Regions from separate parts of the Streptomyces sp. NPDC017529 genome, predicted to be linked through region 1. Evidence: riboswitches for the same ligand, from Rfam matches in the RefSeq annotation. Region 1 holds a riboswitch; the other holds the start of a gene.
What was found. A riboswitch is a leader RNA that binds a small molecule or an ion and turns the genes downstream of it on or off. The one in region 1 is predicted to bind glycine.

Region 1 (10,853 bases):
CCGAACTCCTTCTGAAGGTCGCGGATCAGGTCGAGGATCTGCGCCTGCACCGTCACGTCCAGCGCGGTGGTCGGCTCGTCCGCGATCAGCAGCTCGGGGTTGTTGACCAGCGCCATGGCGATCATCGCGCGCTGGCGCATGCCGCCGGAGAACTGGTGCGGGTGGTCGTCCACCCGCTTGTCGGGCTGCGGGATGCCCACCCGGTCCAGCATCTCGACCGCCCGCTTGCGCGCGGTCTTCTTGTCCACGTCGTTGTGGACGCGGTACGCCTCCACGATCTGCTGGCCGACCGTGTAGTACGGGTGCAGCGCGGACAGCGGGTCCTGGAAGATCATCGCCATCTCGCGGCCGCGCAGCCTGCGCACGTCGTCCGGGTCGGCGCCGACCAGCTCCTTGCCGTCCAGCCAGATCTCGCCGGACATGTCCACCTTGCCGCGCTGCTGCCGGGAGGCCCGGTGCAGGCCCATCACGGCGAGCGAGGTGACGGACTTGCCGGACCCCGACTCGCCGACGATGCCGAGGGTGCGGCCCTTCTCCAGGGAGAAGGAGAGGCCGTCCACGGACTTCACGATGCCGTCGTCGGTGGGGAAGTGCACCTTCAGGTCGCGCACTTCGAGGAAGGCGGTGGGTGTTCCCGAGCCGGCCGGCGCCGGTTCGCCGACCGCGGCGCCCGTCGTGGCCGGGTCGGCCGCCGGGGCGGGCCCCGCCGTGGTGGCGTCCGGGGCGCCCGGACCGGTGGTGGAGTCTGGGGAGTCGGTCACGAGAGCCTCACCCGCGGGTCGACGGCGGCGTACAGGACGTCCACCACCAGGTTGCACAGGACGATGAAGAACGCGGCGAGCAAGGTGACGCCGAGGATGTTCGGCAGGTCGTTGGAGTTGATCGCCTCGACGGCGAACGCGCCGACCCCCTTGAGCGAGAAGACCTGTTCGGTGATGAGCGCGCCGCCGAGCAGCAGGCCCACGTCCATGCCGAAGACCGTGATGATCGGCGTGAGCGCGGCGCGCAGGCCGTGGCGCACCACGACCTTGCGCTCGCCCAGGCCCTTGGCGCGCGCGGTCCGGATGTAGTCCTCGCTCAGCGTCTCCAGCATGCCCGCTCTGGTCAGGCGGGCATAGAGGGCGGAGTAGAGGAAGGCCAGGGTGAACCAGGGCAGCACCAGCGTCTGGGCCCACATGAACGGGTCCTCCAGCAGCGGTACGTAGTCGCTCCGCTCGAAGATCGGCCACTGGTAGGTGAACAGGGCCAGCGCCAGCGCGCCGGTGAAGAACATGGGCAGCGAGACGCCGGCCAGGGCGACGCCCATCGCCAGCCGGTCGAAGACCGAACCGGGGCGCAGCGCGGAGAGCACGCCGGTGGCGACGCCGGAGACCAGCCACACCACGGCCGCGCCCGCGGCCAGCGAGATGGTCACCGGGAGCCTGGTCTGGATCTCGGGCCAGACCTCGATGTGGGTCTTGAAGGAGTAGCCGAAGCACGGCACGTTGCATGTGGCGGCGTCGGGGCCGAACTTGTAGTCGACACCGACGAAGATGCCCTTGAGGAAGTCCCAGTACTGTACGAAGACCGGCTTGTCGAAGCCGAGGTTCTTCTTCACCGCGGCGATGTCCGCGGCCGACGGGGCCTTTCCGATGTACTGCCCGGCCAACTGGTCGGCGGTCTGCCCGGCCAGTTTCGGCAGCACGAAGAAGATGCCGAAGGTGACCGCGCTGACGATCAGCAGCAGAATCACCGCGCTGATCAACCTGCGGATGATGTACGAGAACACGGGACTGCGGCGTCGGCGCCGCGGACCGGACCCGGCCGGTCCGCGGACACCAATGCCTTCACCTGCCTTCCGGGGCTGCTACTTCTTGACGCCGATGTTGAGGTAGTCGTACTCACCGCTGTAGGCCGAGGTGGAGACCAGGTTGGTGGCCTTCGGCGAGCGGTACATCAGGACCTTGAAGTAGGTCAGCGGGACGATGACGGCCTGCTCCATCGTCTTCTTGTCGATCTCCGCGTAGATCTTTTCGCGCTGCGCCTTGTCGCTGTTGGCGATGGCGTCGTTCAGCAGCTTGTTGATCGTGGGGTCGTCCAGCTCGGAGAGGTTGGTGTTGCCGGACTTCTGGATCGCCTTGCCGTTGACGACCTGGTTCAGGTAGCCGAAGCCGGCCGGGTAGTCCGAGCCCCACTGCATCATCATCAGGCCGACGTTGTTGCGCTTGGTGAACTCCGGCACGCCCGCGTAGTCCGAGAAGTACTTGCCGCTCGGGTACGTCTGGATCTTGGCGTTGATGCCGATCTTCTTCAGGGAGTTGACCACCGAGGTCGCCGCGTCCACCTCGTCCTGCCGGTCGTTGCGCGCGGTGATCGTGGTGCTCACGTTGCCGGCGCCGCACGCCTGCCGGTGCTTCTTGGCCTCGGTCAGGTCGAGGGCGTCACCGTTGTACTTCTGCGGGTACAGGTCGAACTTCTGGTAGCCGTCGAGGTCGGTCGGCAGGAAGGTGGTGGCGATGTCGCCGCGGACCGGCCCGCCGAGCGCGGTCTGCGCGGCCTTCTTGTCGACCGCGTACTGCACGGCCTTGCGGCACTCCGGCTTGTCGAACGGCGCGACCTTGGTGTTGATCGCCACGTAGGCCAGGCGCTGGCCGAGCGCGTTGTCGGTGTTGCCCTTCTCCTTGCTGTCCGTCAGGAGCTGGGCCTGGGTCTGGGAGTCCACGCCGCGCCCGGCCATGTCGACGAGCGTGTTGCCCGCCTTCAGGTCCTTGTCGATCGTCGACTGGGCGACCTTCATGTTCAGCACGATCTTGTCCGGCAGCTGCTTGCGCAGCGGGTCGGTCGCGGCCGACCAGTGGGGGTTGCGGACGAGGACGACCTTCTTGCCCTCCTCGTAGGACTCGAACTTGTAACTGCCGGACGAGGCGACGTTCTTGGTGTAGTCCGCGCCCTTGTCCCTGGCCCGCGGCACCGGCGCGGTCTGCGGGGCGCTGACCAGGTAGTCGAACTCGGCGAAGGGCTGCTTGAGGTGGAAGACGATGGTCCGGTCGTCCGGCGTCTCGATGGACTTCAGGCCCTCCGGGTTCTTGTCCTTGTACGGGCCCTTGTAGCCGCCCTCGTTGTCCTTGAGGTACGTCTGGAAGTAGTTCGGGCCGAGCGAGAGTACCTCGCGCGAGAAGTTGCTGCGCTCGACGGCGTACTTGACGTCCTTCGAGGTGATCGGCTTGCCGTCGTCGTACTTGAGGCCCGCGCGGAGCTTGTACGTCCAGGTCGTGTTGTTGTCGCTGGACTTGCCCATCGACTCCGCTAGGTCGGGCGCCAGCACGTTGCCCTTGGCGCCGGGGCCCGGCTTGAAGGTGGTGAGCGGGCGCGCGTACAGGCGGCTGAAGTTCCAGATGTAGACGTAGTACGTGTTGCCCGGGTCGAAGGACTCGGGGGCGTCGCTCATCGCGTACGTGAGCGTGCCGCCCTTCTCGTCCGAGGCGTTGACGATGCCCTTGGTGGCGGCGTTCGCCTCCGCGGAGCCACCGCCCTTGCTCTTGCCACTGCAGCCGGACAGCAACAGGGCCGCACTGGTGAGGGCCGCGATCGCCGCGACCGGGACTGGCCTTCGCATAGTGGTCGGTTTCCCCTTCGTTGGTCGGAATCTTGGGTGGGTGCCTGCCGGGCGTACGGGCCGGCGGGCGTCAGCGGCTGCGCGGGTCGAGCGCGTCCCTGAGGCCGTCGCCGAGGAGGTTGAACGCGAGCACGGTGACGAAGATCGCGAGGCCTGGCACGAGCATGTACTGGGGGTCCACCTCGTAGAACTTGACCGCCTGGTTGAGCATGCCGCCCCAGGACGCCTGGGGCGGCTGGATGCCGACGCCCAGGAAGCTCAGCGCCGCCTCGAAGAGGATGTTGGAGGGGATCAGCAGCGTCGAGTAGACGATGATCGGGCCCACCAGGTTGGGCAGCAGCTCCCGGAAGAGGATGAACGGGCCGCGGGCGCCCATGCCGCGCGCGGCGTCCACGAACTCCCGCTCGCGCAGCGACAGCGTCTGGGCCCGCACGATCCGGCCCATGTACGGCCAGTTGAAGAAACCGATCACGAAGATCAGGACCGAGATGTGCAGCGGCAGCCCTTCGAGACCGAAGGCGCCGCCCTGGAGCGAGGCCGAGATGGCGATGGCGAACAGCAGCAGCGGGAAGGCCAGGAAGACGTCCATCAGCCGGCTGATCAGCGCGTCCACCCGGCCCCTGTAGAACCCGGCCACCACGCCGAGCACGGTGCCGATGGCCACCGACAGCAGCGTCGCGCCGAACGCGACGATCAGCGAGACCCAGGAGCCCTCCAGGACCCGCGCGAGCAGGTCCCGGCCGAACTTCGGGTCGACGCCGAGCGGGTGGTCCCAGCTCATGCCGCCGAAGTCGCCCTTGGGCAGGGTGGTGTTGGTGTCGATGAGGTCCTGGTGCGGGATGTTCGGGTCCAGGCCCAGCCAGGACTGGATCGGCCGGGACAGCGCCGCGATCACGATGAGCAGGGTGACAACGACGGCCCCCGCTACCGCGACCTTGTCGCGCCGGAAGCGCAGCCAGGCGATCTGGCCGAGCGAACGCCCCTCGATCTTCTTGCTCTCGACGCCTGCCAGCACCGCTTCCGGCTGCGCCTCGGCAGCCGCCCCGGTGGTCTCGATCGGTGCGGTCACGGTGCCTTGACCCCTCTCGGCCGGCGCCGGCCGGCCCATGCGCGCCGCGGTCTGCGGCCTGGTTCACATCACTGGTGCGAGTGGTGCATCTAGAGCAACTGGAAGAAATCTGGAACAGCTGGAGCAACTGGTGCATGCAGTGCGGGCGTTGCAGGTGCAGGTGTTACAGGTGTTGCCGGTAGTGCAGAAGTCGCGGAACATCACGCGACGACGAGTGGCGCAACTCTCGTACACGGGGCCGGAGCCCTCTGCTGCGGGAGTCTTCATCCGATTCGCGATCACTCACCAGCCCTGACCGGGAATGGATGCGCAACTGTGATGTGGCCCACGGGCTTCCGTTATGCGGACACAAGCCACGAATGAGCGGGGCACACGGCCCGAATCAGGGGTCAACTAACGGGCACGAGCGGCCATTTCGAGCCAGCGGGAAGCCGTGGGGCAGGGAGCGGAGGCAGCCGGCCGGTACCGCGGGGCGGGGTACGGGCGCGGGGGCACGTCAGTACGGGCGCGGGTAGCCGTATCCGTACGACGGCGCGGGGGCGGGCGCGGGCACCGGGCCGGCGGCGTACGCGTCCCGGTCGAAGAAGGGGCGCGCGTTGGCCCGCATCCACATACCGACCGGGTCGTACTCGTCGTTCATCGCGACCGTCGAGACGGGCAGCCCCTCCGGCACCGCGCCGATGGACTGCTGGATCATCAACCGCACCGAGTCCACGGCCGGTTGGCCCGTGTCGTACAGGTCCAGGCCGATCGCCAGGTACGGGGCGCCCAGGGCGGGCTGCACCCAGGCCCGGCGCAGGGAGCGCACGGCGGGCGTGCGGTGCGCGTTCTGCCCCAGCAGGGCGTAGAACTGGGGGATCTCGATGGCCGGTTCGGTGATCCGCAGCGGCCCCGCGGGCAGCCGGTCCAGGCCGCCCGCGATACGCCGCAGGTCCAGCCACGGGATGCCCACACCGCCGCCGGGGGCGTGCGGATTCAGCCACAGCCCCCAGCGGTCGGGGAAGAGGGTGGCCGCGATGTCCCGGCCGTAGACGACTTCGTGCGCACGGTTCCAGCCACTGGCGGCGAGTTCGGGCGCGGAGGTCACGCACGGTGCGTAGCCGAGCCCGTCGACCTCCATGTTGCCGTACTGCGCATCGGGCGAACCGGCCTGGCCGTGCCAGAGCAGCATCCAGACCTGGCCGGCGGCGAGCGCTTGCAGCAACGCCTCGTAGGCGTCGTACCGCCCGGGCGAGACCTGCTGCAGCATCTGCTCGACCTGCCCGGCAGCCGCTCCCTGATGCGCACCCGCGCTCACGTGGTCCGTCCCTTCCTGTCGGCAGGCACGTGGGGTACGCCTGCCGGTTGCACCAACAGCTTAGAGCCTGCGTCCGGGCCCCGGTCGGATCAGCACACGTCGCTTGCGGTCACGGGGAGCGGGCGCCCCCGGCAGGCCGGCGGCGCGGGAGGGGCGCGGGCCGCTACGCGAGGTCGCGGGTATAGAAGGGCCTGACCCGCTCCAGCATCCAGTCGGCGACCGGGTCGCCCTGGGCGAGGTCCAGCATGACGAGCTGGACGGGCCAGGCCGGCGGCGTCCCGCCGAGGGCCCGCCCGAGGGCCGCGGTCACCGCGTCCCGTACGGCCGGGTCGTGCGGCGCGACGGCGGCGGCGTCCACCTGCACGCCGACGAACAGCGCGGGCGCGTCCCCCTCGACGCTCGCCAGCGCGCGGCGCGCGGTGACCACGAAGCCCGCTGCCGAGAACTCCAGGCCGGCCGCGGCCAGGAAGTCCACCGGTTCCTCCTGCCAGTCCGGTTCGAACAGCCGGACCCGGGCGCCGCTCGGCGCCCCCGGCTGGTCCGGGCGGCCGGCCCGGCACAGTTCGGCCACCACGGCGGGCGGCAGCGGGACGCCGACCGTGCCGTCCGGGTTGACCGCCATGCCGATCAGCGGGGGCAGCCCGCGCGCGAACTCGGCGGCCGGCGCGATGGTGAAGGACAGGTTCGGCCCGGCCACCCGCTGGAACTCCTGTTCGGAGCTGAAGACCGGGACGTACGCGGCCGAGTCGATCTCGACGGTGGGCAGGTCCAGGCCGGACCGGCCCATCCCCGCGCTCTCGGGGCCGCCGCCCTTGGGCAGCGGCACCCATATACGGCTGCGCCCCAGCACCTCGACGATGCGGGCGCCCGCCCCGGGGTGCCCCACCGAAGCGGCGAGCACCTCCTCCAGTTCGTTGGCGGGCCACCCCAGCTGCGGAATGCCCTGCTCCGGAAAGTCCATGTCCACCCACCCGCTCACGTACAGGCTCTTACCTGGTCGAAGACCCTAACGCCAGCAGGGAGAAGGAGCCCGGGTGCATCCGGATGACCACCGAACGCACGCGAGCGGTTGCGGACCGTGCACACCGCTCCGAAGGTAGCCCCAGGGTGATCTTGCCCTGCCGTTCCTACAGAAAGGCACACCTCCTGATGGCAACTCACCGGACCGCCACCACCGCCTTCGTCAGCGCGGCCACCGTCGGCGCCCTCGCCCTCGGCGTCGCGGGCTCCGCGGCCGCGGCGGACGAGCCCAAGCCTCCCGTCCGGAACCACAGCGTCATCGTCGACGACCTCGCCCGGCTGGCCGACGCCAACACCGAACTGACCGAGAAGATCGCCGACGACCGCGGCCACTCCGTCCAGGTCAGAGCGGCCCGCACCCGCCTGGACAGCGTCCTCCTGGACGCGCGGCGCCTGGCGGACCTGCTGAACAAGGACTCCGACCGGTCGGTCTCCGCCGACACCGCCGCGCTGGACAGGGCGTCGCGGAACCTGCGGATCAACCTCGACGAGCTGACCGGCGTCCGGGTCCCGGCCCCGGACGAGAACACCGACAACGCCCGGTCGACCAGGGAGCTGACCGACGCGGTCACCAACTCGGTCACGAGCGTCTTCAAGAGCCTCGGCATCGACAAGCTGGTCGGCGACCTGCGCCAGCAGCCGGCGGCCCAGCCCGCCGCGCAGCCCGCCAACCGGCCCGTCGCCCAGCCGGCCGCCCAGCCGGCCGAAACCGACGCCGACGACGAGCCGGCCGCCCAGCCGAAGGCTCCGACCAGCGACCCGCAGCCGCCCGCCGACGCGCCGCGGCAGCAGCCCGCCGACCAGCCGCGGCCCGCCGACCAGCAGTTGCCTGCCGAACAGCCGCAGCAGCCCGCCGCCGACCAGGCCCAGCAGCCCGGAGGCTCGCTGCTCAACTCGGTACTGTCGCTGCCGACGGTGCTCCTCAAGGCCCTGGGTCTTTAGATCGGCCCGGCGTCGAGCGTCCGGAGGAGGCGCAGTTGCGGGAGATATCCCAGAGCTAGGACCGGTACCGACGGGTCGTGCGGGGCTGTTCCGTACGGCCCGTCAGATGTACGCCGCGCCGGGCCCGGCGGTCTCGGCCGCGGCTTCCGGCGGCCGCTGTCCGAAGCCGACCCGCCGCAGCGCGCCCGCCGCCCGCCGGTCCAGCAGGACGGCCGAGCTGAAGCCGGCGGGGAGCCGGGCCGTCTGCGCCCGGGTGATCAGCCGCCGCACCGCGCGCCGGTGCCGGGCGAAGGCGTAACCGGAGACTCCGCGTCCACGCGACCGCTGCCCGGAGAGCGCGACCTCGGGCGGCACGTCCAGCAGCACCAGATGCAGCCCGCGCCCGCCGCGCCGCGCCTCCCGCGCGAGCCAGCGGCGCACCCACGCCAGCGTTCCGCAGTCGTGCACCACCACACTGCGGCCGGAGCGCAGCGCCCGCCGCAGCCCCAGGTAGTGGGCCGCCCTGACCAGCGGCCGGTAGAGCGCGTACGGCAGCCGGCGCAGCCGGCCGCGCTCCCAGCGCTCCCGTACGTCCTGCGAGTCGATGCGGTGCACGACGGCGCCGTGGCCGTCGAGGGCGGGCACCACCCGGAGCATGAGCGTGCTCTTGCCGCTGCCCGGCAGCCCGGAGACCACCACCAGGTCGCCCGCGCAGAAGCGCAGCTCGGTCACGTCGCGGGCGGTGCGCCGGTCTCTGAGGTCGACCACGTCGGCCACCGGGGCGACGCCGGCCGCCGGGGCCGCTTCCGGCACCGGGGCCGCGTCCACCGTTCGTCCGGCCTGCCCGCGGCCGGGGCCCGGCAGCCGCAGGGGCCCGGGGACGGCGCCCGGGGTCGCTTCCGGGACGCAGCCCGGGGGCGCGCCTCCCGGACTCGTCGCGAATGCGGCTTGCCTGTGCACCGTGATCGCCCCTCCCGGTCCGATGGATCCGTCCCCTTACCCGCAGAGTGTCAAGAAAAGGTAATACGGTTCAAGGAATCCGCCCGATCCGTACACACCCCGGACATGGTCGTGACCTCCCCGCGAACACCGGTGCGACCAGGGCTCCTTTATCCGGCGATCCCGTGCGATGATGTGCGCGCCATGTGCCGGGCCGCGCCTCACCGGGTGCGTCCCCGTACGGGTGCCACGCTCAGCCAACTGCATACCGGCCGCTTGAATCCGCGCGGGAGAGTCCCCGGCCGTCACGGCGGGGCGCCGAAGGAGCAAGTCCTCCCTTGAATCTCTCAGGCCCCGATACCGCGCGGGCGAGGCAGATCTGAAAAGCGGGCCGCCGTGGTGTGGCTCCACCCAAGGTGCAAACCGGACCGGTGACGGCTTTCCGGTGAACCTCTCAGGTTCCGATGACAGATGGGGAGACCGTCTTGTCACCCATGCCCGGGAGCCAGAACCATGACCGAAGCCCCCCGCCGGACCGCGCTGGACACGATCCACCGCGCCCTCGGCGCGACCATGACCGACTTCGCCGGCTGGGACATGCCGCTGCGGTACGGCAGCGAGCGTGACGAGCACGTCACCGTCCGCACCCGCGCCGGTCTCTTCGACCTCTCCCACATGGGCGAGATCACCGTCACCGGACCGCGCGCCGCCGACCTGCTGGACTACGCGCTGGTCGGCAACATCGGCGGCGTGGCCGCCGGCCGCGCCCGCTACACCATGATCTGTGACGCCGGGGGCGGCATCCTGGACGACCTGATCGTCTACCGCCTCGGCGAGACGGAGTACCTGGTCGTCGCCAACGCCTCCAACGCGCAGGTCGTGCTGGACGCCCTCACCGAGCGCGCGAGCGGCTTCGACGCCGAGGTCCGCGACGACCGGGACGCGTACGCGCTGCTCGCCGTCCAGGGCCCCGAGTCGCCCGGCATCCTGAAGGGCTTGACCGACGCCGACCTGGACGGCCTGAAGTACTACGCCGGGCTGCCCGGCACCGTCGCGGGCGTGCCGGCGCTGATCGCCCGTACCGGATACACCGGCGAGGACGGCTTCGAGCTGTTCGTCCGCCCGGCGGACGCGCCCGCCCTCTGGGAGGCGCTGACCGAGGCGGGCAAGGGCGCCGGCCTGGTGCCCTGCGGCCTGTCCTGCCGGGACACGCTGCGCCTGGAGGCGGGCATGCCGCTGTACGGGCACGAGCTGACCACGGACACCACCCCGTTCGACGCGGGCCTGGGCCGCGTCGTGAAGTTCGAGAAGACGACGAACGGCGGTGACTTCGTGGGCCGCGCCGCCCTGGAGGCGGCCCGGGACCGCGCCGCGGCCGCCCCGCCCCGCAAGCTGGTGGGGCTGATCGCCGAGGGCCGCCGGGTACCCCGCGCCGGGTACGCGGTCGTCGCCGCCGACGGCTCGGTCGTCGGCGAGGTCACCTCGGGTGCCCCCTCCCCCACTCTCGGCAAGCCCGTCGCGATGGCCTACGTGGACGCCGCGCACGCCGCGCCCGGCACCGCGGGAGTGGCGGTGGACATCCGTGGCACCCGTGAGCCGTACGAGGTCGTGGCGCTGCCGTTCTACAAGCGCCAGAAGTGACGCGTACCTCCGTCCCCGCCGCGCTCCCGTCTCATCTGTCAAGACCCTTGCACCGAGCACGCCACCGCATCCAGGAGAATCAAGACATGAACAACCCCCAGCAGCTGCGCTACAGCAAGGAGCACGAGTGGCTGTCGGCCGCCGAGGAGGGCGTTTCGGTGATCGGCATCACCGAGCACGCCGCCAACGCGCTCGGCGACGTCGTCTTCGTGCAGCTTCCTGAGGTCGGAGCCACGGTCACGGCGGGCGAGACCTGCGGTGAGCTGGAGTCGACCAAGTCCGTCAGCGATCTCTACTCCCCCGTCGACGGCGAGGTCACGGAGATCAACGAGGAGGTCGTCAACGACCCCTCGCTGGTGAACACCGCCCCG
Region 2 (10,853 bases), on a different contig from region 1:
GACCTGGCCCCGCTCGCCTTCGCGGGCTACGCGCACTTCACCGCCGTACAGGTGCGCGGGGGCCGGATCCGGGGCCTCGACCTCCACCTCGAACGGCTCAGGTCCGCCTCGGTGAAGCTGTTCGGCCGGACCGTACCGGACGACCGGGTGCGGTCCTACCTGCGGACGGCGCTGGAGTCCGGCCCGGCGGACCTCTCGCTCACGGCCACGCTGTACTCCTCCCGGGGCGAATTCACCGCGGCCGGTACCGAGGTGGAGCCCGAGGTGCTGGTATGGACCGGGCCGGCCGCGAACGGCCCGGAGGGTCCGCTGGCGCTGGCGACGGTCGAGTACGAGCGGGTCCTGCCGGCCGTGAAGCACGTCGGCGAGGTGGCCAAGACGTACCTCCTCCGGCAGGCCGTCGGCCAGGGCTTCGACGACGCCGCCTTCGTGGACCGCCGCGGCCGCCTCAGCGAGGGCACGATCTGGAACCTCGCCTTCTGGGACGGCAGCGCGGTCGTGTGGCCCGAGGCCGAGATGCTGGGCGGGACCATGATGGGCGTCGTCCGGCGGCAACTGGACCGTCTCGGTGTCCCCCAGCGCGTCCGGGAGGTCACTCCCGCCGACCTGCCGGCGCTGGCCGGAGCCGTGGTCATGAACTCCTGGACGCCGGGGGTGGCGGTACACCGGATCGGCTCCGTGCCCATCCCCGAAGCCCCGTCCTTCCTGGAACTGCTGCACCGGGCCCACCAGGCCGAACCGCTCACCGCGCTCTGAACTGCCGGGCCGCTCAGGCGACCGGTTCGACAAACTGGACCCAGGGATACGCAGTCAGCAAGCCGCCACCCGTCCCGAGTTCACACTCAAGTAAGTCCACTTACCGCGGATTGGCCTTGGGTGGAATCAATGTGGCCCCATAGTCTCAGGCCATGAAGATTCGCATCGTTGACGCCTTCACCGACCGCCCCTTCGGCGGCAACCCCGCCGGAGTCGTGCTGCTCGACGCCGACGGCTTCCCCGACGACGGCTGGCTCCAGCACGTCGCCGCCGAGGTCAACCTCGCCGAGACCGCCTTCGCCCATCCGCTGCCCGCGGGCGGTGACGCCGACTGGGCGCTGCGCTGGTTCACCCCGGCCACCGAGGTGAACATGTGCGGGCACGCCACTTTGGCCACCGCGCACGTCCTGGACACCACCGCGACCGCCACCGGAACGGTCCGCTTCGCCACCCGCAGCGGCGTGCTGACCACGGTGGCCGGCTCCGGCGGCTCGGTCACCATGGACTTCCCGACGGCCCCGTTGACTCCGGTCGACGTGTCGCCGGTCGTCGCCGAGGCGCTGGGGGCCGAGATCCGTTGCGCGTTCGACACCGGTGAGAACGTCGGCGATCTCCTCGTCGAGCTGGCCGACGAGAAGTCGGTACGGGCGCTGGAGCCGGACCTCAAGGCCCTCGCCGGGGTCGGCGGCCGCGGTGTGATCGCCACCGCCGGGGCCGAAGCGCCCGACGGCGGCTACGACTTCGCCACCCGCTGCTTTTTCCCGGCCGTGGGCATCGACGAGGACCCGGTGACGGGCAGCGCGCACACCGCCCTCGCCCCGTTCTGGGCGGCCCGGCTGGGCCGGAACGAACTCACCGGCCTCCAGGGCCCGGCCCGCCGCACCGGCCTGGTACGTGTCGCGCTGCGCGACGACCGTACGCTGCTCACCGGCTCGGCCGTCACCGTCATCGACGGCGAACTCCTCGTCGCCCCCTGAGGCCGTTACGGGCCCGGCACCGGGCCGGGCCCGCCCCTCACACCGTGGGCAGCCACCCCACCTTCCCCGCCAGCAGCGCGTACCCCAGGAACGCCACGACGTCGATCAGCGCGTGCGCGGCGACCAGCGGGCCGACCCGCCCCCACCGCCGGTACAGCACCACGAAGATCACGCCCATGACCATGTTCCCGAAGAACCCGCCGATCCCCTGGTAGAGGTGGTACGAGCCGCGCAGCACCGAACTCGCCAGCAGTGCCGCCACCGGGGCCCACCGCAGCTGCCCGAGCCTGCGGAGCAGGTACCCGACGACGATGACCTCCTCCACCACGGCGTTCTGTACGGCGGAGGCGATCAGCACCGGGAACTTCCACCACACGCCGGGCAGCGACTCCGGCACCACCGTCAGGTTGAAGCCGGCCGCCCGCGCCCCCAGGTAGAGCAGCAGCCCGCTGCCCCCGATGACCGCCGCGACGCCGGCGCCCCGGCCCAGGTCGAAACCGGGCTTCAGCCGGTCGAAACCGATCGCGTGCAGGCCGCCGGCGCGCTCCCGCAGCAGGAAGTGCGCCACCAGCGCCACGGGCACCAGCGCGGTGGCGATGCCGAACACCTGCCAGGCCAGGTCGAGCCAGGGGCGGCCCGGCGCGTGCGAGGAGTTGAGCATGGCGGCCTGGTCCTTGAGCCCGCCGGGCTTGGTCAGCGACCCGACGAAGCTGATGAGCGCGGACACGCCGCTGGCGCCGAGCGAAAGCGCCAGGACGAGCACCGTCTCGCTGCGCAGCAGCCGCCGCGAAAGCCCGCCGTCCAGGCTCCCGCCCGGCTCCGGCCTCCCTGGGCCCGGGGTTTCCGCACCGGTCACGGGACTCGCGTCCGACTGCACAGCTGCCTCCAGTTCCGCACTACCGCCATGGAACGTCATAGCTTGCCCGACATCTCCACAACGAGTAGCACGGGCGCCGGTCCGGCGGCGCCGGGCCCCTGCGCTCACCTACGGGCGCCGCGCCCCGCCACCGCCGTCACCCACCGGCGGCACCGGTCCGCCTCAGCCCCACCCGGCCCCCACCGGCGCAGCCGACCACTCGACGGGCCAGGCGTGTACCGGCTCGCCCGTGTGCATCAGTTCGCTGTAGCGCTGGGTCATCGCGGCCAGTGCCGCGCCGCGGTCCAGACCGCGCGCGAGGGCGTGGTGGTAGGCGGCCGCCTGCCAGGACGCGCCGTTGACGCGGCGGCGGCAGCGTGCGTCGATGACGCCCAGGTAGTGGTCCCGGTCGGCCGGTTCGACGCCCCAGGAGTCCAGGCCGGCGGCGGCCATGGGCAGCAGGTCCTGGCGTACCAGGCGTACGGCGGAGACGTCGGCGAGGCCGCCGGAGCGGCCGGGGCGCGGCCACTTCAGTACGGCGTCGATGCCGCGGCGGCAGGCGGTGTCGAAGTTCTCCGCCGCTGCGGCGAACGGCATCCGGGTCCACACCGGGCGCGGTTCCTCGGCCAGGGTGCGGACCAACCCGTAATAGAAGGCCGTGTTGGCGATGACGTCGGTGACGGTGGGGCCCGCTGGCAGCACCCGGTTCTCGACCCTGAGGTGCGGTACGCCGTCGGCCACGCCGTACACCGGCCGGTTCCAGCGGTAGACGGTGCCGTTGTGCAGCACCAGTTCCGCCAGGCTCGGCACCCCGCCCCCGTCGAGTACGGCGAGCGGCTCCTCGTCCGAGTGGATCGGCAGCAGCGGCGGGAAGAACCGCAGGTTCTCCTCGAAGAGGTCGAGGGGCGCGTCGATCCAGCGCTCCCCGAACCAGGTGCGCGGACGGACGCCCTGGGCCCGCAGTTCCGGCGGCCGGACGTCGGTGGCCTGCTGGAACACCGGCGGGCGGGACTCGCGCCACAGCTCGCGGCCGAAGACGAAGGGCGAGTTGGCGCCGACCGCGATCTGTACGGCGGCGATGGCCTGGGCCGCGTTCCAGACCGCGGCGAAACGGTTCGGCGTGACCTGGAGGTGCAGCTGCACCGAGGTGCACGCGGCCTCGGGCGCGATGGAGGCCGACGAGGAGACCAAGCGCTCCACGCCCTCCAGGTCGATCTGGAAGTCCTCGCCGCGAGCGGCCCTCATCTGGTCGTTGAGCAGTACGTAACGATCGATCTCCGAAAGGTTGGAGGCGACCAGGTCCTCGGCGGCGAGGGTCGGCAGAATACCGATCATCACGATGCGGGCGGCCACTTCGGCCGCCTTGCGGTCGGCATAGGCCAGACCCGTGCGGAGTTCTTCGGCGAGCTGGTCGAGAACGCGCCCGGACAGCCGGTGCGGGAGGATATTCACTTCAAGATTGCACTGTGCCAGTTCCGTCTGGAAATCCCGGCTCGCGATGCGCTCCAGGACCTGCGAGTTCATCATCCGCGGCATGCCGTCGGGCCCGGCCAGGTTCAATTCGATCTCCAGCCCCATGAGGTTCTTGGGGCGGTCGAACCGCTTGTCGTCCAGGAGTCTCCGCAATCCCGTCAGACACTCGTACAGCTTTCTGCGATACCGTTGCCGGTCGGTGAGATCGATGCCGCCCGCCGCAACCTTCTCCCCCATCGGAGCGTCCCTCCTCGTATCGACGGGTCCGGCGCCGCGGGCCGCGCAGGACCTGCCGTGACGCCGGGGGCTCTCGGTGCCGCCGGGGCTCCCCGGCGGCGCCAGGCGATCGCGCTACGGTCGATGATGCCCGGCAATCCGATCGATAACGCCTCGGACATGCGCCGGAAACGATAAGCTCCAAGGGACGGGCGCCCTGGCACATTCCGAGGGCATACCGTCGCGACCAGAGTCCGGCGCATTGCCCTCGGAGGGAAAGGCGTCGTGATCCGGAAAAAGACCGTCCAGTTCCGGCCTACCATGTTCACGGCGAAATGCGAGGCCGCCGGGTTGCGCACCGCGCAAAGGCACCGAAAACACCTCGCCGGCCGGTCCGGATTCCGCCTTGCCGGTAATCCGCGAAGCCGCTAGACGAAACACTTGGTGAACACTCGTCGTATAAACTTCGCTGACGAGGCAGAGAGTTGGCGCCCAGCGTCGCGGTGTTGCACCGGGGCTGTGGCAATGCGGCTGACCCCGCCGGGCCGACATCCCCGGTCGGCCACGCTCTGGCGCTCTGACCCCGCACGCTGACGACGCCGTCCGCACTTGCCCAGCACCACCGTGTCTCCCAAGTGAGAGGCGACCCACCATGCCGCTGCATGTTCCCCCTGCCCCCGCGCCTGCCCTCCGCAGCGTCCTCGCCGCCCTCGGCTCCCCCACCGCCGTACGCGAGGCCCGTACCCCCGCCCTCCGTGCCCACCAGGGCCCGCTCAGTGCCGAACTCCCCCTACCTGTGCACGTGTTGGACGACATCAGCCACCCCGCCGGGCCGCCCCGCACCCGGCTGGCCGGCTGGCGGTTCCTGATCCGTAGCGGCGAACGGGCCGTGGCGACCGCGGAAGCCATGCTCACCGCCGACGGCTGGACCTTCTCGCATTTCTGCGAGGGTCCCTACGTCACATCGACCGAACGGGCACTGCGTCAGGCGGAGTCCGTCACCGCCGCATACCAGCCACGTCTGCTGTCGGTGCCGGAGCTGTACATGCTCACCCTGTGGCTGCACCACGACACCGGTGCGGACGGGTCCGAGGGTGCGCTCGCACCGGGTGATTTTCTCGTACCGCTGGCACCGGCCCCGCCGGGCATCGCCGCCCACCGGCCCCACCGGGTGGCGGATCTGCTGCCCCGGCTGACCCTGCGCCTGGCGCCCGTACCCCTGCTGAGCTCGCCCGCCTGAGGTCTCGCAGGGGTTCTGTGCGGCGAACGGCCGAGGTCGCACCACCGCAACCGCGCACAGGAGCACACTGCCTCACAGGATCGCGCCCCGCGCCCGTCACGGACGCGGGGCGCTCCGCTGCGCTCACCCGCGCGGAGTACGCGTCCGCCCCATCCCAACCCCCCACCGATTCCGCACACTTGAACTGAACCGACCGCACGGGTGATGCGTCATTATCTAGTGAGTGCCGCTGCAGCCAAATCCCTGCGGAATCCGGCCCGTGGGGCAACACTGGTATCGACCTACTGAAACGGGGGAGCGGCCATGAGCATCTCGTCGAGCCGCAGGACGAATCAGCCCACATCGCAGCGAAAGACTTCATCCATGTGCCAGCACCAACCGCCGTGCCCGACCGCAGACTCCGCCGACCGGGAGGCCGCCCATCTCGTGGCGCACCACCCGGAGCAGGGCTGGAGCCTGCTGTGCAACGGTGTCCTCCTCTTCGAGGACACCGGTGAACTGCTGCCGGACGGCCAGGTCATCGCGCCGCACCGGACGCTGGGCACGCCGCAGGTGGCGACCGCCGCCTGACCACACGAGGCACTGCACCAAAAACCGCACAGCGGGACAGAAAGCACCGGACAACACCAAAACACTGCACGACAGAGAACAGGGCCCCCGGCGGCTTCGCCGAGGGCCCTTCGCGTGCGCGCCACCGCGGGTGGCGCGCACCGACGGCGGATGATCAGCCGTCGTACTCCTCCAGCGGCGGGCAGGAGCAGACGAGGTTGCGGTCACCGAACGCGCCGTCGATCCGGCGCACCGGCGGCCAGTACTTCTCCGCCGCCCCGGCACCGGCCGGGAAGACCGCCTCCTCGCGGGTGTACGGGTGCGACCACTCGCCGCCCAGCGCCGCCGCCGTGTGCGGGGCGTTGCGCAGCGGGTTGTCGTCCTTGGCCCACTCCCCCGAGCCGACCTTGTCGATCTCCGCGCGAATCGCGATCATCGCGTCGCAGAAACGGTCGAGTTCGTCCAGGTTCTCACTCTCGGTCGGCTCGATCATCAACGTGCCGGCCACCGGGAACGACATCGTCGGTGCGTGGAAGCCGTAGTCGATCAGCCGCTTGGCGACGTCGTCGATGCTGACGCCGGTCGCCTTCGTCAGCGGCCGTACGTCGATGATGCACTCGTGCGCGACCAGCCCGCCGGGGCCTGTGTAGAGCACGGGGTAGTGCGGCTCCAGGCGCTTGGCGATGTAGTTGGCGCCGAGCACCGCGACCTGGGTGGCGCGCTTGAGGCCCTCGCCACCCATCAGCCGGACGTACGCCCAGGAAATGGGAAGTATGCCCGCGGAACCCCACGGCGCCGCGGAGATGGGGCCCACCCCCGTCTCCGGGCCCGCGGTGGGCTGCAGCGGGTGGTTGGGCAGGTACGGCGCCAGGTGGGCGCGTACGCCGACCGGGCCGACGCCGGGACCGCCGCCGCCGTGCGGAATGCAGAAGGTCTTGTGCAGGTTCAGGTGCGAGACGTCGCCGCCGAACTTGCCGGGCTCGGCGAGCCCGACCAGCGCGTTGAGGTTGGCGCCGTCCACGTACACCTGGCCGCCCGCGTCGTGCACCGCCGCGCAGATCTGCGTGATGTGCTCCTCGAACACGCCGTGCGTGGACGGGTAGGTGACCATCAGCACCGCGAGCTGGTCACGGTGCTGCTCGATCTTGGCGTGCAGGTCGTCGGTGTCCACCTCGCCGTCCTCGCCGGTCTTGACGACGACGACCTTCATGCCGGCCATCACGGCGCTGGCGGCGTTGGTGCCGTGCGCCGAGGACGGGATCAGGCAGACGGTGCGCTGCTCGTCGCCGTTGGCCCGGTGGTACGCCCGTACCGCCAGCAGGCCGGCCAGTTCGCCCTGCGAGCCGGCGTTCGGCTGGATGGAGACCTTGTCGTAGCCGGTGATCTCGGCCAGCCGCTCCTCCAGCTCCGCGATGAGCGTGAGGTAGCCCTGGGCCTGCTCGACCGGCGCGAAGGGGTGCAGCTGCCCGAACTCGGGCCAGGTGACCGGCTCCATCTCGGTCGTCGCGTTCAGCTTCATCGTGCACGAGCCGAGCGGGATCATGCCGCGGTCCAGCGCGTAGTCCTTGTCCGACAGACGGCGCAGGTAGCGCAGCATCGCGGTCTCGGAACGGTGCTGGTGGAAGACGGGGTGCGTCAGGTACGCGTCGCCGCGCAGCAGCCCGTCCGGCAGCGCCTCGGCCGCCGTCGCGTCGAGCGACTCGATGTCGCCCTGGACGCCGAACGCCCGCCACACCGCGTGCACCTGCGCGCGCCCGGTGGTCTCGTCGCAGGCGATGCCCACCAGGTCGGCGTCGACCAGCCGCAGGTTGACCCCGGCCTCGCGGGCCGCGGCGACGGTTTCGGCGGCCCGGCCCGGCACCCGCACGGTCAGCGTGTCGAAGTACGCGCCGTGCACGACCTCGGCCCCGCCGGCGCGCAGCCCCTCGGCCAGTACGGCGGCGTAGCGGTGCGTACGCCGCGCGATGGCCGCGAGTCCGTCGGGACCGTGGTACACGGCGTACATGCCCGCCATCACCGCGAGCAGCACCTGCGCGGTGCAGATGTTGCTGGTGGCCTTCTCCCGGCGGATGTGCTGCTCGCGCGTCTGGAGGGCGAGCCGGTACGCCTTGTTGCCGTCGGCGTCCACCGAGACACCCACCAGGCGGCCGGGCAGGCTGCGGGCGAACTTCTCCCGTACGGCCATGAACCCGGCGTGCGGGCCGCCGAAGCCCAGCGGGACGCCGAAGCGCTGCGTGGTGCCGACCGCGATGTCCGCGCCCAGCTCGCCCGGCGAGGTCAGCAGCGTCAGCGCCAGCAGGTCGGCGGCGACGGTGACGATCGCGCCGAGTCCGTGCGCCTGCTCGATGACGGCGCGGGGGTCCCGTACGGCACCGGAGGCGCCGGGGTACTGGAGGAGCACGCCGAAGACGCCGCGCTCGGCCACCTCCGCCGGGATGCCCTCGGACAGGTCGGCCACCACGACCTCGACGCCGGTCGGCTCGGCGCGGGTCTCGATCACGGCGATGGTCTGCGGCAGGCAGTCGGCGTCGACCAGGAAGACGCCCTGCTTGACCTTGCCCACCCGCCGCGCGAGGGCCATCGCCTCGGCGGCGGCCGTGCCCTCGTCCAGTAGGGAGGCGCCGGAGGTCGGCAGTCCGGTCAGGTCGGCGACCATGGTCTGGAAGTTGAGCAGCGCTTCGAGCCGCCCCTGGGAGATCTCCGGCTGGTACGGGGTGTACGCGGTGTACCAGGCCGGGTTCTCCATCACGTTCCGCAGGATCACCGGCGGGGTGAACGTACCGTGGTACCCGAGCCCGATCATCGGGGCGAGCACCTGGTTGCGGTCCGCGAGTGCCCGCAGCTCGTCCAGGACCTCGGCTTCCGTACGGCCCTGGGGCAGGTTCAGCGCCTCCGCGCTCTTGATCACATCAGGTACCGCGGCCGCGGTGAGCTCGTCCAGCGATCCGAATCCGACCTGCGCGAGCATCTTGGCCTGGGCCTCCGGCCCCGGGCCGATGTGCCGCTGCTCGAACGGGGTACCTCGTTCGAGTTCGGTCAAGGAGATGCGATTGGTGGTCATCTGCGGGGGCCTCCTGGTCGTTTCGACCTACGCGGGGCACCACGGCGCTGGTGCCCGGACGGCCTCCCCCTCTGTCATCTCAACCTGAGAGCTTCACCGGTCCCGCACGCGGCACCGGCTTTCACCGTCGGTGAGGAGGGGTCCCGGCGCTGTGCCCGACCGTGGCCCGCCCTGCTTTCCAGAGTGACCTCGTCCATGCGGTACGTGAGCCTGAGAGATTCCGGGGAGGAGTTGCTCCTTCGGCGCCCCCGCCATGATCGGCAAGGGACTCTCCCGCATGGGGTCAGCAGCCGTTCGCCAGCCTACCAGCGCGGCTTACGGACGTTCCTTCGAGTGGCCAGGGCATGAATTGTGCCCTTTGGTAGTTGTCACAAGGCAGTTGCGACCACTTGGAGGGACCGTGCAGACCGATATCGATCCCCGCAGCTTGATCGGCCGCAAGGCGTTCGACAGAAACGGAACCAAGATCGGCACCGTCGACGAGGTGTATCTGGACGACGCGACCGGCGAACCGGAATGGGCGGCCGTACGCACCGGGATCTTCAGCCGGGACGCGTTCGTGCCCCTGGAGCCCAGCGACCTGGTCGGCGAAGCGCTGCACGTCCCCTACGACCGCAAGCTGATCAGAGATGCGCCGGACTTCGGTGTCGGCCGCCATCTTTCGCCCGAGCAGGAACTACAGCTCTACCACCACTACCGGCTGGACATCCCGGCCCCCGACCCGGTACCCGGCTCGGACGCCGCGCCGGCCGACACGGAATTCGGCCGCGTCGCCGGCACCGAGGACTGAGGGGCGGGGGCCCGGGGTTCGTCCGGCGGCCCGCCCACCAGCGGCAGCGGCTCCCCCGGCCGCAGCGCCGGATCGCCGACGGGAAAGGTGCGCACCCGCCCCGGCGCGGACCACGGCTGCTCGAACCGGACGGTCACCCGCCCCACGCCGCTGCCTTGCACCCAACCGGCCCCGTACTCGTCATGCCACACGTCAAGCCCGGGCAGCCAGCTGCGCGGCCGCTCGGGCTCGGGCTCGCCGGCGGCCTCCCGCACGGCCTCGTCGACCGCCCGGCGCTCCCTCTCGGCCTCCTCCCGGGCAGCCTTCTCCGTCGCCAACTGGGCGAACAGGTCCTCCTGCGTGAAGTCCGCCAGACCGGTCACCCCCACCCCCAGCAGCCGTACGCCTCCCGTGGTGTCCACCAGGTCCAGCAGCCGGGCCGCGGCCTCCCGCACCACCCCCGGGTCGTCCGTGGGACCGCGCAACGTCTCCGACCTGGTCAGCGTCGAGAAGTCGTAGTTACGCACCTTGATCACGACCGTCCGCCCCGACCGCCCGGCCGCCCGCAGCCGCTGCACGCACCGGTCCGCCAGCCGCGTCAGCTCGGCCCGCACCCGCGTCCGGTCCGTCAGGTCCACGTCGAAGGTGTCCTCGACCGATATGGACTTCGCGTCCCGCTCCGCGACCACGGGCCGCTCGTCGCGCCCGAGCGCCATCGCGTACAGCCCGGCGCCGTGCGCCCTGCCCAGCAGCCGGACGAGCTCCGCCTCGCCCGCCTCGGCCGTCTCGGCGACCGTGTGGATGCCCGCCCGGCGCAGCGTCTCCGCGGTGGCCGGGCCCACGCCGGGCAGTGTGCGCACCGTCATCGGCCCGAGCATCTCGCGCTCGCTGCCCGGCTCGATGACCACGAGGCCGTCCGGCTTGGCCTGCTCGGAGGCGATCTTGGCGAGCATCTT

Region 2: another riboswitch for glycine. It lies ahead of gcvP (aminomethyl-transferring glycine dehydrogenase); the one in region 1 lies ahead of gcvT (glycine cleavage system aminomethyltransferase GcvT).

Annotation. Positions count from the first base shown of each region.
Region 1 covers NZ_JBIRJY010000008.1:49,042-59,894, reverse strand. Annotated here, with positions in the region: gene ACH4K4_RS21630 (ABC transporter ATP-binding protein) at 1-761, opposite strand, end outside; gene ACH4K4_RS21625 (ABC transporter permease) at 758-1,768, opposite strand; gene ACH4K4_RS21620 (ABC transporter substrate-binding protein) at 1,847-3,595, opposite strand; gene ACH4K4_RS21615 (ABC transporter permease) at 3,666-4,664, opposite strand; gene ACH4K4_RS21610 (enhanced serine sensitivity protein SseB C-terminal domain-containing protein) at 5,161-5,961, opposite strand; gene ACH4K4_RS21605 (enhanced serine sensitivity protein SseB) at 6,125-6,922, opposite strand; gene ACH4K4_RS21600 (hypothetical protein) at 7,111-7,923, shown strand; gene ACH4K4_RS21595 (AAA family ATPase) at 8,026-8,730, opposite strand; glycine riboswitch at 9,119-9,214, shown strand; gene gcvT (glycine cleavage system aminomethyltransferase GcvT) at 9,355-10,482, shown strand; gene gcvH (glycine cleavage system protein GcvH) at 10,569-10,853, shown strand, end outside.
Region 2 covers NZ_JBIRJY010000028.1:46,498-57,350, forward strand. Annotated here, with positions in the region: gene ACH4K4_RS35780 (aminotransferase class IV family protein) at 1-756, shown strand, start outside; gene ACH4K4_RS35785 (PhzF family phenazine biosynthesis protein) at 909-1,733, shown strand; gene ACH4K4_RS35790 (CPBP family intramembrane glutamic endopeptidase) at 1,771-2,610, opposite strand; gene ACH4K4_RS35795 (glutamate-cysteine ligase family protein) at 2,773-4,299, opposite strand; gene ACH4K4_RS35800 (hypothetical protein) at 4,931-5,518, shown strand; gene ACH4K4_RS35805 (DUF5999 family protein) at 5,882-6,088, shown strand; gene gcvP (aminomethyl-transferring glycine dehydrogenase) at 6,243-9,128, opposite strand; glycine riboswitch at 9,317-9,414, opposite strand; gene ACH4K4_RS35815 (PRC-barrel domain-containing protein) at 9,529-9,918, shown strand; gene ACH4K4_RS35820 (DNA polymerase IV) at 9,822-10,853, opposite strand, start outside.